Regions from separate parts of the Streptomyces sp. NPDC007929 genome, predicted to be linked through region 2. Evidence: riboswitches for the same ligand, from Rfam matches in the RefSeq annotation. Region 2 holds a riboswitch; each other region holds the start of a gene.
The links. Region 2 has a riboswitch for cobalamin ahead of ACFZDE_RS34575 (energy-coupling factor ABC transporter permease). Riboswitches for the same ligand answer to the same signal wherever they lie in the genome.
Positions count from the first base shown of each region.

Region 1 (2,250 bases), on a different contig from region 2:
CACGCCCTGCCGCACCAGCCACCGGCAGATCCCGGCGGTCACGACGCTCTTGCCTGCGTCGGAGGTGGTGCCGGCGACAAGAAGCCCACCGCTCATGTCATTTCCCCCTTCTCGATGACCGCGCGCTCATCAGCGACCGCGCACCGGCGCACACCCCGAGCGCGAGCCAGGTGACGCGCTTCGACAGCCGCACGGCCCGTTCGACGTCGTGCGTGCCGACGGTCCGCCCCCGCGCGTTCAGCACGGGCCGGTGCTCCACCCGCCCGCCGTAGGAGAGCGTCCCGCCGAGCCGCACCCCGAGCGCCCCGGCGAACGAGGCCTCCACGGGCCCGGCGTTGGGACTCGGATGCCGCACCGCGTCGGCCCGCCAGGCGCGCACGGCCCCCCGCGGATCCGGCCCGGCCAGCACGGCGAGTACGGCGGTCAGCCGCGCTCCCGGCCACCCCGCGAGGTCGTCCAGCCGCGCGGAGGCCCACCCGTAGCGGCGGTAGCGGGCCGACCTGTGCCCGACCATGGCGTCCAGGGTGTTGACGGCCCGGAACCCGAGCAGCCCGGGCACCCCGCCGACGGCCCCCCACACCAGCGCCCCCACGATTGCGTCGGAGGTGTTCTCGGCGACCGACTCGACCACGGCCCGGGCCATTCCGTCGGCGTCCAGCGCCTGCGGGTCCCGCCCGCACAGATGCGGCAGCCGGGCCCGGGCCGCCTCGACGTCCCCGGCCTCCAGGGCACTCCCGATGGTCCGCGCCTCCCGGGCCAGCGACGTCCCCCCGACGACGGCCCAGGTGGCGGCCGCGGTCAGCGCGACCGAGGCGACGGTGGAGGCGCGTACGGCCCGCGCGGCGAGGGACCCGAGAGCGACGGCACCTCCGGCACACACGGTGGTGTGCAGCGCGCCCCACCCGCGGTGGTCCCGCCACAGCACCCGTTCCACGGCACCCGCGGCCCGCCCGAACACGGCGACCGGATGCCCCCGGCGAGGATCACCGAGCAGCAGGTCACCGATCAGGCCGGCGGCGGCGCCGTACGCGAAGACGCGACCGGCACCCATGGGCTCAGCCGGCCAGGAGGGCGGGCGGGGGTGGGGAGTCGAACCTCGATCGGCAGCCGCGCATGGCGATATGTGTCCTCACTCAGGGTGTCCACGCCCTGGGTTGACGAGACCGGCGGTGAGAGTTCCTGGCTCCCGGGGATCGCTACCCCGGTGACAGTGGCGGGACCGCGCCGGAATCTCACCGGCTTCCTCTCCTGCCGCCGTATTGGCCCCGGCAGTCCACCACGGCCGGGAACCGCCGTCAACTTGCCGTTGACCTGCGAGGGGAGAGTGTGGAGAACCCCACATCCCTCTGCCGTGCACACGACGACCGGGCGGTACGGAACCGGAGTTCCGTACCGCCCGGCGGACACGACGTGACGTCAGGCCCTCAAGCCCTGAGGCCTATCAGGCCCGTCAGGCCACGATCAGATAGATCCCGTACCCCACGGCCGCCGCACACGCCGCGAAACACGCGTACGCGCCGGTGACCGCGAGCCCCGCGGACCCGCCCTCCGCCACCGCCCGCTCACGGCGCGACAGGCCCGTGATGCCGAGGGTGAACAGGCCGACGAGGGCCACGGTGACCACGAGGCTGACACCGAAGACGGAACCGAGGGCCGCCCAGTCGATCTTCATATCGAAAGACTCTTCCTTGTAGCCGGTGACGGGGTCAGACCGTGGTGGGCGTGGTCGGCGTGCGCTCGGCGGTGGCCTGCGGCGGGAAGGCGGGGACCGGGTCCTCCATCACCGTGACCGCGGGGGGCGGCGTCACCGCGGCCATCGCCGTGGTGACCACACCCGCGGGCTCCGCGTCGTCGGTGTCGTTGACGTTGGTGTGGTCGACGACCTCACGCCGCGACAGCTTCCAGATCCACGCGCTGGAGGCGACGAGGAAGACCGCCACCAGGCCGGTGCCCCAGCTGCCGAAGCCGGTGACGTACTCGGCGAGCGCGCCCACCAGGGCCGCCGCCGGCAGGGTCAGGCCCCACGCGACGAACATCCGCGTCGCGGTGGACCAGCGGACCACGCCGCCCTTGCGGCCGAGCCCCGCGCCCATCACCGAGCCGGACACGGAGTGCGTCGTGGAGAGGGAGAAGCCGAGGTGCGAGGAGGCCAGGATGACCGTGGCCGCGGAGGTCTGGGCGGCAAAGCCCTGCTGCGGCTGGAGGTCGGTCAGGCCCTTGCCCATCGTGCGGATGATGCGCCAGCCGCCC
Region 1 covers NZ_JBIBKD010000016.1:56,310-58,559, reverse strand. The annotation lists gene ACFZDE_RS36360 (cobyric acid synthase) at 1-96, opposite strand, end outside; gene ACFZDE_RS36355 (cobalamin biosynthesis protein) at 98-1,051, opposite strand; cobalamin riboswitch at 1,151-1,309, opposite strand; gene ACFZDE_RS36350 (hypothetical protein) at 1,451-1,672, opposite strand; gene ACFZDE_RS36345 (inorganic phosphate transporter) at 1,707-2,250, opposite strand, start outside.
Region 1: it holds a riboswitch for cobalamin, as region 2 does, so the genes downstream of both, ACFZDE_RS36355 (cobalamin biosynthesis protein) here and ACFZDE_RS34575 (energy-coupling factor ABC transporter permease) in region 2, are expected to answer to the same signal.

Region 2 (2,250 bases):
CCGCGACGGCCGCCGCCGCGGCGCTCTTCGTCGCCGCGATGCTCATCGGCATGCGCTGGTTCTCGCCCGACACGACCACGGAGGGCACGGAACCCGACGCGTCTCCGACGGCGAGCAGCCCCGCCGCCACGCCCTCCACCGACTCCGCGTCGTCCTCGTCCTCCGGTTCGCAGGGCGGGACCGGGTCCGGTACCGGGGCCGGTTCCGAAGCCGATCCTGCGGCGGGAACGGGACCGGGGACGGGGACGGCCGACGCGCCGGCCGCCGGCACCGTGGCCGATGTCACTCCGTCCGCCCCGGCCGCCTCCCCGACGCCCGCCGCTCCCCCGCCCGGCGCCGCGACCGGGCCAGAGGAAGCCGGTCCCGGCGGGCGGGTGGAGCCGAAGCCGCAGAAGCCCCGCGAGGCCGGGGACGACGGGGCCGGCGACGACGGCGGAGACGACGGGGACGACGACTGACGCCGCCCGGACCTCGTACGGCGGCCGTCCGGCACGAGCACGTGGATCAGCCGGGGGATGCGCCGGTGTGCGAACGGGCGCCCCCTCACGCGCCCCTTGCGTGGCTTGTCATCGCCCTTACCCCGGCCTTATTGTCACCAGGCCTTGGTGAACGGGAAATCCGGTGTGATGCCGGTGCGGCCCTCGCCACTGTGAATCGGGAAGTCCGGCTCCGGCCCTCGCGGGCAGCCACTGGGTCCTTGTGACCCGGGAAGGCGGAGTCCGGGCGGTGGTACCCGTCAGCCAGGAGACCGGCCAAGGCGCGTCAACCATCCACGAGGTGCTGGAGAGGGTCTGCTGAGCCATGCACATAGCCGAGGGTTTCCTTCCTCCGGCGCACGCGGTCGCCTGGGGCGTCGCGTCGGCGCCGTTCGTCGTCCACGGAGTCCGGTCACTCACCCGTGAAGTGCGCGAGCACCCCGAGAGCACCCTGCTCCTCGGTGCGTCCGGCGCCTTCACGTTCGTTCTGTCCGCCCTGAAACTGCCGTCCGTGACCGGCAGTTGCTCACACCCCACCGGCACGGGGCTGGGGGCCATCCTGTTCCGGCCGCCGATCATGGCGGTGCTGGGCACCATCACCCTGCTGTTCCAGGCGCTGTTGCTCGCGCACGGCGGCCTGACCACACTCGGCGCCAACGTCTTCTCCATGGCGATCGTCGGCCCCTGGGCCGGATACGCCGTCTACCAGCTGCTGCGGCGCTCCAACGCGCCGCTGATGGTGGCGGTGTTCTCCGGCGCGTTCGTCGCCGACCTGTCCACCTACTGCGTCACCAGCGTGCAGCTGGCGCTCGCGTTCCCCGACCCGGGCAGCGGATTCCTGGGCGCGCTCGGCAAGTTCGGGTCCATCTTCGCCGTCACCCAGGTGCCGCTCGCGGTGAGCGAGGGACTGCTGACGGTGCTGGTGATGCGGCTGCTGGTGCAGTCCAGCAAGGGCGAACTGACCCGGCTGGGTGTGCTCCTCGCCAAGAAGCAGACCCGGACCGAGACCGAGGCGGTGGCGCGATGAGCAGGAACACGAAGATCAACCTGGTGCTGCTGTTCGTCGTGGCGGCGCTGGCCGTGCTGCCGCTGGCACTCGGTCTCGGCGACCACAAGGAGGAGCCGTTCACGGGCGCCGACGCCGAGGCCGAGACGGCCATCACCGAGCTGAAGCCGGACTACGAGCCGTGGTTCTCACCGCTGTACGAGCCGCCCTCCGGTGAGATCGAGTCGGCGCTGTTCACCCTCCAGGCGGCGCTCGGCGCGGGTGTCCTCGCCTACTACTTCGGTCTGCACCGGGGCCGCAGGCAGGGCGAGCAGCGGGCGCTGGAGCGGGAGTCCGGCTCCACGCTCACCGGCGCCGCCGGGAAGTCCGCCGCGGAACGGGACTGAGCCCGGGTGCTGCCGATCGACGCGGCGGCGCACAGCAGCCGCTGGCGCCGCCGTCATCCCGTGGACAAGGCCGTGCTCGGGCTCGGCCTCACCGTGCTCGCGATCTCGCTGCCGCCCTGGCCGGGCGCGGCCCTGGTGCTGCTGACCGCCCTGGTGGTGCTGCTGGGGCCGGCCGGTGTGCCCGGGCGGCGACTGTGGCGGGCCTACCGGGTGCCGCTGGGCTTCTGCGTGACCGGCGCGGTCACGCTGCTCGTCCAGGTGGGCGGGCCGGGCGGGTTCGTCTCCCTCGCGCAGGACGGGCCGCTGCGGGCCGGGGAGTTGCTGCTGCGCACCTCGGCGGCCTCGCTGGGCGTGCTGCTGTTCGCCTTCACCACGCCCATGT
Region 2 covers NZ_JBIBKD010000014.1:2,333-4,582, reverse strand. The annotation lists gene ACFZDE_RS34580 (protein kinase) at 1-458, shown strand, start outside; cobalamin riboswitch at 587-772, shown strand; gene ACFZDE_RS34575 (energy-coupling factor ABC transporter permease) at 802-1,503, shown strand; gene ACFZDE_RS34570 (energy-coupling factor ABC transporter substrate-binding protein) at 1,500-1,868, shown strand; gene cbiQ (cobalt ECF transporter T component CbiQ) at 1,875-2,250, shown strand, end outside.

Region 3 (2,250 bases), on a different contig from region 2:
GGCAGGTGTACGACACCGACGGTCGGTCGCCGTCGACGTCGTGGACGCGTACGTCCCGGACCCCGAACCGGATCGCGCCGCCCCGGACATCGGCGTACTCCCGGACCAGGTCCGTGACCAGCAACGGCTGTGGGTAGACGAAGTGATGACTGCCTGTCAGCTCACTGTAGGGGAAGCGGTACCGCTCCCCGTCGAAGCGGAACTCGCACGCGGTGTGCAGCTCCGCGCGGACCGCAGGTTGCGGGCCAGGCCCCGCTTCTCCAGGCCCCGTACGGCCCATTCCTCGATGACCCCGGCCCGGGGCCGCCGTTCGATGAACTCCCGGGTCTCGGTCTCCAGCACCAGGCAGTCCACGGACGCGGCCCGCAGGATGTTGCCGACGGTCAGCCCCGCGGGACCGGCGCCCACGACGACGACCGGAAAGCGTTGCTGGGCACCGGAGTTGGGGTGGGTCATGCGTACATTATGGAGGCCGGTCTCGGCATTGTGTCCCGGCGAACGCGTCAGGGCTTCTGTACGCCCTGATCAGGAAGCCGCGGGATCTCGATCGCCGGGCAGCGGTCCATCACCATCTCCAGGCCCGCCGCGCGGGTCCGCTCGTACGCCGCCTCGTCGATGACGTCGAGCTGGAACCAGACGCCCTTCGCGCCCTTGGCGACCGCCTCGTCCGCGACCGCTCCGGCGAGGTCGCTGTTGACGAACACGTCGACGACGTCCACGTCGAAGGGGATGTCCGCCAGACTCGCGTACCCCTTCTCCCCGTGCACCGTCTCCGCCTTCGGGTGCACCGGCACCACGCGCTTGCCGAAGCGCTGGAGCACTGCGGCGACGCCGTACGCCGCGCGCCGCTGGTTCGACGACAGGCCCACCACGGCCCAGGTGTCGCCGAGCTCGGTGAGGATCCTGCGGACCGTTGCCTCGTCGCCGTACACCGGCGGCCTCCTGTTGCGTCGTGGACGGACTGCTCCTTGGTGCAACGGCGCGGCACGCGCGGTGATTCCCCGGGCGGCCTCCGTGATAGCTTGCCGAAGCCAGTCGAACCCATGTACGTGGGTCAGGGAATCCGGTGCGAATCCGGAACTGACGCGCAGCGGTGAGGGGGACGGGCGGGGCCTCGGCCACTGGACTCCCTCAGGGACGTCCGGGAAGGCGCCCCGATCCGGACGAACCCGAGTCCGAAGACCTGCTGGCGGCCCCCGCGGCCGCGTGCGGCGGGGGAGCTCCGTACGACCGGGCTCCGCGCATGAGCCCTCGACGCCTGAGGACTGGTTCCCGTGCCCCTCGCCCCACCCGCCCGTGCCGCCGCCCTGCTCGCGGCCGGCTCCCTGCTCCTGACCGGCTGCGGCGGCACCGCGGCCGGCGGCGCCGAGGCCGCCGTCACCCTCACCAACTGCGGGCGCGAGGTCCGCGTCCCCGACCCACCCCGGCAGGCGGTCTCCCTCAACCAGGGCACCACCGAGATCCTGCTCTCCCTGGGCCTCGCCGACCGCCTCGCGGGCACCGCCACCTGGACCGACCCCGTGATGAAGGGGCTGGAGAAGGCCGACGCGAAGGTGCCGCGCCTCGCCGACAACAACCCGTCCTTCGAACGCGTCCTGGACACCGAGCCCGACTTCGTCGCCGCGTCCTTCGTCTCCACCCTCGGCAAGGGCGGCGTCGCCACCCGCGAGCAGTTCGAGAAGCTCGGCGTCCCCACCTACGTCTCCCCCTCCGACTGCGCCGGCAAGGACAACGCGGGCGGAGGCGACGGCGCCCGCGCCAAGGCCCTGGACATCGACACGGTCTACGGCGAAGTCCGGGACCTCGCGACCGTGTTCGGGGTGAAGAAGCGCGGCGACGCCCTCGTGGGCTCACTCCAGCAGCGCATGAAGAAGGCCACGGCCGGGATCGACGCCTCCGACGTCACCCTCCTGTACTGGTTCGCGAACTCCGAGTCGCCCTATCTGGCGGGCTGTTGCGGGGCGCCCGGCATCATCACCCGGGCCCTCGGCGCCAAGAACGTCTTCGACGACACGCACGAGGAGTGGCCGCAGGTCAACTGGGAGATCGTCGCCGACCGCGACCCCGACGTCCTCGTCATCGGCGACCTGACCCGCAAGTCCCAGACCGCCGAGTCCGCCGCGAAGAAGATCGCCTTCCTGGAGTCCAACCCCGTCACCAGGAACATGGACGCCGTCCGGCACAAGCGGTACGTACTGCTCAGCGGGCAGGCCATGAACCCGACCATCCGCACCGTCGAGGGTGTGGAGC
Region 3 covers NZ_JBIBKD010000001.1:73,231-75,480, forward strand. The annotation lists partial or broken gene ACFZDE_RS00390 (4-hydroxybenzoate 3-monooxygenase) at 1-456, opposite strand, end outside; gene ACFZDE_RS00395 (CoA-binding protein) at 504-932, opposite strand; cobalamin riboswitch at 1,016-1,206, shown strand; gene ACFZDE_RS00400 (ABC transporter substrate-binding protein) at 1,275-2,250, shown strand, end outside.
Region 3: it holds a riboswitch for cobalamin, as region 2 does, so the genes downstream of both, ACFZDE_RS00400 (ABC transporter substrate-binding protein) here and ACFZDE_RS34575 (energy-coupling factor ABC transporter permease) in region 2, are expected to answer to the same signal.